One region of the Gelria sp. Kuro-4 genome, then DNA from elsewhere that is predicted to be linked to it. Evidence: riboswitches for the same ligand, from Rfam matches in the RefSeq annotation. Region 1 holds a riboswitch; the other holds the start of a gene.
The links. A riboswitch is a leader RNA that binds a small molecule or an ion and turns the genes downstream of it on or off. The one in region 1 is predicted to bind S-adenosylmethionine.
Positions count from the first base shown of each region.

Region 2: linked by a shared signal. The riboswitch ahead of K5554_RS05695 (homocysteine synthase) and the one ahead of metK (methionine adenosyltransferase) in region 1 are both predicted to bind S-adenosylmethionine.

Region 1 is NZ_AP024619.1:2,339,626-2,343,897, forward strand. It holds gene K5554_RS11745 (sensor histidine kinase) at 1-1,094, opposite strand, end outside; gene metK (methionine adenosyltransferase) at 1,190-2,383, opposite strand; SAM riboswitch class I at 2,439-2,548, opposite strand; gene K5554_RS11755 (helix-turn-helix domain-containing protein) at 2,687-3,067, opposite strand; gene K5554_RS11760 (HD-GYP domain-containing protein) at 3,338-4,024, shown strand; gene K5554_RS11765 (hypothetical protein) at 4,056-4,199, shown strand.
Region 2 is NZ_AP024619.1:1,137,981-1,142,252, forward strand. It holds gene panD (aspartate 1-decarboxylase) at 1-111, shown strand, start outside; gene K5554_RS05690 (homoserine O-acetyltransferase) at 83-1,186, opposite strand; gene K5554_RS05695 (homocysteine synthase) at 1,199-2,485, opposite strand; SAM riboswitch class I at 2,631-2,740, opposite strand; gene K5554_RS05700 (phosphoribosyltransferase family protein) at 2,823-3,383, opposite strand; gene K5554_RS05705 (hypothetical protein) at 3,397-4,272, opposite strand, start outside.

The DNA of each region.
Region 1 (4,272 bases):
TTTATGCGCAGGGCAGCGCCGATGAGCTCCGCCCGCTCCCGCATCCCCAAAAGCCCCAGGTGCTCGCCGCCAGCGGCTTTCGCCACCCCCTTCTCCGGCACAAAGCCCTTGCCGTTGTCCACCACCCGCACGGCCAGGAAGGCCGGGTTGAACTCGATCCGCACCTGCGCCTGGGTCGCCTCGGCGTGCTTGACCACGTTGTTCAGGGCCTCCTGGATAATGCGAAAGACGCAGCTCAACATGGTGGCTTCCAGCTGCTGCTCTTCGCCGTGCACCGTCACGGTTATGCTGAGGCCCGTACGCTCCTCAACCTGGACGGCCAGATTGTCCACCGCCGCCTTAAGCCCCAGGTTGTCCAAGGCAGGTGGCCGCAGGTTAAAGATGACATCGCGCGTCTCCCGGAGACCGCTGCGGATGATCTTTTCCACCGTTTCCAGCTCGCTCCGCGCCTTGTCGATATCCTCTTCCAGCAGGCGCTGCGTCACCTGTAGTTCGAGCAGGGCGCTGGCCAGCTGCTGCGCCAGGCCGTCGTGCAGATCGCGGGCCACCCGCCGCCGCTCCTCTTCCTGGGCCTGAATAACCCGCACGGCGATTTCGCGTTTCTCCTGCACCGTCGCCAGGGTTTGGGAGAGCTGCTGGATGTTGCCGCTCAGGTAGTCGATGGCCACGCCCACCTGGGCCGTCAACGCCTCCGAGCGGCTGAGCAGGCGGGTTACGTTGCGCAGGTTGCGCTCGATCTCATCGCGCTGGGCCCGCAGGGCCTTTTCTTTTTCCGTGAGCAAAATAAGGCGCACCTGGACATCGCGGGCGCGCTCGTAGGCGCGGCGGATGTCCTCCTCGCCGTACTGGCTGAAGTCGCGGCTCACCCGCATCAGCTCCATGCGGGAGCGCTGTTCTTCACTCCGGGCGGCGTCCACCGCTTCAATAACGTCCAGGGTTTCGCCCTTGACCCGTTCCAGCTCCCGCTTCAGCCGGGCCACCTCGGCCCGCGCCTCGTCGGCGATGGCGCTGATCTGTTTCTGGCTTTCCTTGATGGTATCGACGGTCTGGTGGAGAATCTCCTCCAGGCGGGCCAGGTCGGCGTTAACCTCCATGCCTTTTTCACCCCGGCTTACAGTATTCGACTTCCCGGCCCTGCCTTCCTGCCAAATCTTGAGAGCTTTATCCCGGAGTAGAAAAAAGCCTCCGCTCAGCGGAGGTCTGCGGCGGCCCGGCGCAGGGTTTCGGCTTTATCGGTTTTCTCCCAGGGAAGGTCCAGATCGGGGCGGCCGAAGTGCCCGTAAGCGGCCAGCCGCCGGTAGATGGGACGGCGCAGGTTCAAGGTCTCGATAATGCCCGCCGGGCGCAGCTCAAAGTGCCGGCGGATCAGCTGGGCGAGTTCGTTGTTGCCCAGGGCACCGGTGCCGAAGGTATCGACGGTGATGGACACCGGCCGCGCCACGCCGATGGCGTAGGCAATCTGCACCTCGCAGCGCTCGGCCAGGCCGGCGGCCACCACATTCTTAGCCACGTAGCGCGCCGCGTAGCTGGCGGAGCGGTCCACCTTGGTGGGGTCTTTGCCGGAAAAGGCGCCGCCGCCGTGGCGGGCGCTGCCGCCGTACGTGTCCACAATGATCTTGCGCCCGGTAAGGCCCGAGTCCGCCGCCGGGCCGCCCAGGACAAAGCGCCCGGTGGGATTGACAAAAAAGCGGGTACGGCTATCGAGAAGCTCCGGAGGGATCACCGGCTTGATCACCGTTTCGATGATATCGGCGCGGATCTTCTCCAGCGGCACGTCGGCCTTGTGCTGGGCCGAAACCACCACGGCATCCACCCTCAGCGGCCGGTTGCCTTCGTATTCAATGGTAACCTGCGTCTTGCCGTCCGGCCGCAGGTACGGAAGCAGGCGGGTTTTACGCACCTCCGCCAGCCGCCGTGCCAGGCGGTGCGCCAACGAGATGGGCAGCGGCATCAGCTCCGGCGTCTCGGTGCAGGCGTAACCGAAGACCATGCCCTGGTCGCCGGCGCCGATCTGATCCCAAGGATCGGCCTGGCCTTGTTTCGCCTCCAGGGCCTTGTTCACGCCCAGGGCGATGTCCGGAGACTGTTCGTCAATGGCAGTCAGCACAGCACAGGTGTCGCCGTCGAAACCGAACTTGGCCCGGGTGTAGCCGATGCCTTTGATGGTTTCGCGGACCAGGTGAGGAATGTCCACGTAGCAGTCGCAGCTTATCTCCCCCATCACCAGCACCAGGCCGGTGGTGACGGCGGTTTCACAGGCCACGCGGGCATTGGGGTCCTTGGCAATGATGGCATCCAGCACAGCATCGGAGATCTGGTCGGCCACCTTGTCCGGATGCCCTTCGGTGACCGACTCTGAGGTAAACAGGTAGCGCTCCGGCACGAAAAGTCCTCCCTTCAATCAAAAAGGCCGCCTCAATTTGGAAGCGGCCTGGGCACTCCTATCTTCCAGAATTGACATTCTGCAGGAATTGGCACATCACCAGGACACCCCCTGGCACGCTGCCGGGTTTCATCGGGCCCGTCCCTCCACCTCTCTGGATAAGAGTTTTATTCACTTGTCCAGCTTTTCGTTCCGATACTAGCATATCCAGCCACGGGTGTCAATAGTCCGTGCCGGCCGGAGCGTTTGGACCGCCGCACCGCCGGGGTGAACTGCCTCGGCATGGAGCAAGGCCCCGGCGGTTCAGCCTTCATGCCCGGTGTCGGGGGAGCGGTCCTTGACAGCGTGCAGGAAGTTCGCCAGGTGCTGTACACCCTCCGGCGGCAGGTCCGCCAAGAGGGTGACCAGGTTTCTCAGTTCCGGGCGGCGGAGAAAAAGATTCACCACGTCCTTCAGCTCCGGCGGGATGCACTCGGTGACTTCCGCCGGGGAAAGCACCAGGTAAGCCACCGGCACCCCGTAGAGCTGTGCCAGCCTGCGCGCGTTTTGCAGGGAGGGTTTCTTCTCACCCCGCTCGTACGCGGAGACGAGGCTGAAGCGAATCCCCGTGCGGCGCTCCACATCGTAGATGCTCATGTTGCGGGCTTTGCGCCAGGCCCGCAGGGTAGCTCCTAATTCTTGCATCGAATATGCCCCCACTTACAGGTATTGCCTCTACTTTTCGCCCCAGCGGCGCATAGGGCCTATGCACTGCAGGTAGATATATGTATCCTTGCTGAGCATAAGGGAGCAATTGCCGCCTAGGTCCGCATAAACAGGCAAAACTGCTGTTACTTGCTTTTGGCAGTCGTCGATTCGAATGCTATAATGCGATTTAGACTTACATGATTCGGCCCTGATCGACTTCCGTTGTAGAAACGAGGCAGATCGGCATTGGACTTCTTCTTCCAACTTTTGGCGCAGCTGGAAGACGCACTCCCAGACGTTCACCGACACTCTTTGAACACGGCTAAGCTTGCACTGAAAGCTGGTAAATATATGCGCCTGGACGCTGCCGCCCTGGAAAGCCTGGTCACGGCGGCTTTCTTGCATGACGTGGGGAAGCTGCGGATTGCGCCGGCGGTTCTACATAAGCCCGGCCGCCTCGCTGCCGCAGAGTGGCAGGAGATGGTAAAGCACCCCCGGTACGGCCTGGAAATGCTGGCCGGTCTGCACCCGCCTGAGCGCCTGGCGGCCGGCGTGCTCTACCACCATGAGTGGTGGAACGGCGAAGGTTACTTTGGGCTCCGCGGGGCAGGCATACCGCCGGCGGCGCGGCTCCTCGCCCTGTGTGACAGCTGGGACGCCATGACGTCGCCCCGCGTTTACCAACCTACTAAAACCCGGCAGGAGGCACGCCAGGAACTCGAGCGGATGCGCGGCCGCCAGTTTGACCCGGCGCTGGTCCCTCTCTTTCTCCGCATGCTGCAGGAAGAGCAGTCGCGCAGCCCGGCCGAAAGTCTGAGGGACGCCAGCGAGTGGCTCGCGCGCTGTTTCCAGATGTACCGCAATTTTCACAACCCGGTGGTGTACGCAGCCAGCCTCTTGATCGACGACTTGGTGCTCTGCGATGTGGTTGCCCAATGCGCCATTACCCGTTGAAAGTCGGAACCACCGAAGGGGGGTGTACCGGATGGCCCAGGAAGAAGCCCGTACCGATCCGGACAGAGCAATCGTTGTCGGAACCAAGGACGATGCGCCTGAGAAGGACCTCTTAACCGAAGCCGAAATCCGTGCCCTGCTCAGGAGCCTGGAAAACGGCCGGGGGAGTAAGTAATAGTTTATTTAATCAGTACAAACGAAAGATTCTGATCCAGGTGCGGACGGCGGAGAAAGGAGCAGAGCGGCGC
Region 2 (4,272 bases), 1.2 Mb from region 1:
TACACCTGGGTGAGCGCTGAAGAAGCTCTGGGCTTCCGGCCGCGGGTTGTGCTGGTGGACCAGGCCAACAAAGTCAAGGAAATCAAGCTCCCAGGAGAAACTCCTCGATGATGTAGCCCAGTTGATCGAATTCGATAAGAAAAGCGTCGTGGCCGTAGGGAGAGATGATCTCACGGTAGGCGGCGCTTTTCTTGTTGGCCCGAAGCGCCCGCACGATTTCCTTCTGCTGGTAGGGCGGGAAGAGAAAGTCCGAGCTGATGCCCACCATGAGGACTCGCGGGCGGTAGCCGGCCAGGGCGGCTGTAAGCGAAGGGTATCCTTCCTGGAGGTCGAACAGATCCATGGCTTTGGTGAGATACAGGTAAGAATCGGCATCGAAGCGCCGCACCAGTTTTTCGCCCTGGTAGGCCAGGTAGCTTTCCACCTGCAGGCGGCTGTCCAGGCGATACCGTTCCTCCGGCGGGCTGGCCCAGGCATGACCGAATTTCCTCCGCCAGGAAAGGTCGCTCTTGTAGGTGATGGTGCCGATGGCCCGAGCCAGGGCCAGGCCCTGTACCGGGTCGAGCAAAATGGCCTGGCGTTGGGCGTAGTTCCAGGCCAGCGCCTGGGTGGAAAGGGCGGCGGCTGCACCGATGGCGACGACGTTTTCCACGAGCGCAGGGTAGGCCCGGCCCCACTCCAGGGCCTGCAGCCCGCCCAGGGAGCCGCCGGCCACGGCTACCAGGCGCCTTACCCCCAGCTCCGCCAGGAGGCGGTGCTGCAGCTTTACCATATCGGCCACGGTGATCACCGGGAAGGAGCGGCCGTAGGGCCGGCCGGTGGCCGGGTGGAGGCTGGTCGGCCCGGTGCTCCCGGCGCAGCCGCCCAGGATGTTGCTGCAGATGACGTAGTAGCGTTCGGTGTCGAAGGCGCGGCCGGGGCCGATGAGCGGGTCCCACCAGCCGGGCGCCTTATCCTCCGGCGTGTGCCGGCCGGCGGCGTGCGCGTCGCCCGTGAGGGCATGGCAGATGAGAATGGCGTTGTCCCGCGCGGCGTTCAGCTCCCCATAGGTTTCATAGGCCACGGCCAGCGGGGCCAGGGTGGCGCCGCACGACAGGGTGAGGCCCTCCGGGAAGGTGACGGAGCGGGTGTGCACCAGGCCGACGCCTTCCAGGTGCCTTTCTACTGTAAGGGGAGCTCCGGTCATTTTGCCACCTCCTCACGAAACGGCTGTTTTCAGGGCCTGGTCCAGATCGGCGATGATGTCGTCCACGTCCTCGAGCCCGATGGAGAGGCGCACCAGGTCGGGCGTAACGCCGCTGGCGAGTTGTTCTTCCTCGCTCAACTGCTGGTGGGTGGTGCTGGCCGGGTGGATCACCAGCGAGCGGGCGTCCCCCACGTTGGCGAGGAGCGAAAAGAGCTCCAGGCTGTCCATGAACCGGCGGCCGCTCTCCACCCCGCCCTTGATGCCGAAGGTGAGAATGGCGCCGCCCTTCCCCTGCAGGTACTGTTGGGCCTGCGGGTAAGAGGGGTGGGAGGGTAGGGCGGGGAAGTTCACCCAGCTCACGTAGGGCGAACCCTCCAGGTAGCGGGCCACGGCCAGGGCGTTTTCCGCGTGCCGCTCCATCCTAAGCGGCAGCGTTTCCAGGCCCTGCAGGAAGAGAAAGGCGTTAAAGGGGCTCAGGCAGGCGCCGGTGTCGCGCAGCAGTTGCACCCGGGCCTTAACGATATAGGCCTGTCTGCCGAACGTCTCTGTATAGGAGATGCCGTGGTAGCTGGGGTCCGGTGCCGTGAAGGCGGGGAAGTTCCCGTTGGTCCAGTCGAAGCGGCCCGAGTCGACGATGACGCCGCCGATACTCGTGCCGTGCCCGCCGATGAATTTGGTGGCGGAGTGAACTACGATATCGGCTCCCCAATCGAAAGGCCGGCAAAGGTATGGGGAGGCAAAGGTGTTGTCCACAATGAGCGGGATGCCGGCGGTGTGGGCCACCTGGGCGATGGCGCTGAGGTCCGGCACGTCCAGCTTGGGGTTGCCGATGATCTCTACGTACAGGGCCCGCGTGCGGGGCGTAAGGGCACGCCGAAAGTTTTCCGGGTCGCCGGGGTCCACAAAGCGCGTGGTGATACCGAAGCGGGGGAGGGTGGCAGCAAAGAGGTTGTACGTCCCGCCGTAGAGGCTGCTGGCGGAGACAATCTCGTCGCCGCTGTGGGCCACATTGGTTACGGCGTAAAAGACGGCGCTTAGGCCGGAGGCGGTGGCCAGGGCGCCCACACCGCCTTCCAGGGCGGCGACGCGCTCTTCAAAAACCGCCACCGTCGGATTGTCAATACGGGTGTAGATGTGCCCGTTTTCCTTCAGGGCGAACAAGTCCGCGGCGTGCTGAGCATCGCGGAAGGTGTACGAGCTGGTCTGGAAAATCGGGACGGCGGTGGCGCCGGTGGCCGGGTCGGGCCGCTGACCGGCATGAATGGCCAGGGTGGCAAAACCGAGTTTGCGCTGCGACATGTTTATTCCTCCCAAGTTAGGGTATAGCGAGGAGACAGGCCTACAGGATCCCGGGAAGCCTTGGTTGCGGCGAGAGAGAGACTGGCGCGCGCCCTGCACAGGCAACAAAAAACCCTCTTCGATAAGAAGAGGGTTTCTTCGCCTCCTCTTATCTCTCAGAGCGGGCCCGCTCTGCAGGATTTGGCACCGGGTTGGGCATCCCCAACTGGTTGCCGGGCGTCATTGGGCCAGTCCCTCAGCCACTCGCGATAAGAGTTTCCTGTGCAGTTGTTGCCATTAACTATACACGCCGGCCACGGGTTTGTCAATACCCTACGGTTACGAATTCCTTCAAGCTTTAAGCCGGTCGGCCTGCAGCACTCTTAAAAAGGGGCAGCTTCTCGAGAAAGATGATGTCGTTGCGCTCTGCCGCCTCACCCTCAGCCAGAATGGCCGCCCGGGCCGCCACCGTGCCGCCGGCGCTCTTTACCAGGTGCTCTACCGCCTCCAGCGAGGCGCCGGTGGAGATCACATCGTCCACAACGGCCACCCGCCGGCCGCACACGGCGGCGGCGTCCTTCCCGTCCAAGCAGAGGATCTGCTTTTTCTGGGTGGTGATAGAGACCACCTCGGTGACCAGGGGGTCGATCATGTAGGGCTTAATGCTTTTTCTGGCCACGAGATAGCGCTTAAGCCCCAGGATGCGCGAAAGCTCCTGCGCCAGGGGAATGCCCTTGGCCTCGGCGGAGACCACGAAGTCCACCGGGGGCAGGCGCCGGGCGATCTCGGGTGCCGCGGCTTCCACCAGCTCGGCGTCGCCCAGGATGACAAAACTCGCAATGGCCAGGCCCGGTGCCACTTCCACCAGGGGCAGCTCCCGTTCCAGCCCGGCCACGCGCAAATGGTACGTTGCAGGCATGGCACAACCTCCTTTACACTCCAAACAGCGCGATCAGGTACTTCATGGCTACCCCGGCCAGCATACCGAGGAAGGGGTCGGTGGTGGCGGTGACGGCCGCCGTCACTCCACCCACCAGGGGATCGGCCGTGACGGCCAGTTCGGCGTTGATGGGGAAGGTGACGATGGCGCCCAGCACCAGGAGAAAGCCGGCGATGGACTGCATAGGCACGTAACGGCCTAGCCGGGGCAGCAGTCCAGCCACCAGGATAAGGCCCATAAGAGACATCATTAAGGCACCGGACAGCAACGGGTGCGGTGCGGCCCCGGTGGCGGAGATGATGGATTCTACCGGTCCCCCGCCGAAGAGGGCGGAACCCAGGTCTGCCAGGCTGGAGACGATGGCCAGGTGGTCCAGGTTGAGGGTAGTCTTGGCGATAGAACCAGTGATATTACCAAAAGCGATGTTGGCACCGATGTTAAGGCAGATGAGGGCGGCGGCGCCGCGCAGCACGCGGGGCGTAGCGATAGGTCGCTGCAGAATGAAGCGCTCATACTCGCTGTTGTGGGCCACCGGGTTTACCTTGCCCAGCAGGTTGGCCACCATGGTGGAGACCGCTACCGAGGCCACGATGGTGTAGACCAGATTCTTGGTGGGCATGTAGACGAGAAGGGCAGTAGCGGCCGATACCAGTCCCACCGGCAGCTCTTCGCGCACCATGTTGACGGCCACTGCCGTGAGCACCACGCCTACGCCCGCCATCATGCCGTTGGTGACCACCGGCCCGACAAAGGTCACAATGGTCTGGAGAAGGCCCAGAATGCCGATCACGGTCATAACGGCACCTTCCCAAATCAGCATGGACAGACGTTCCTGGCGGTTTTGCCCCATGGTGCCCACCAGAGTAAT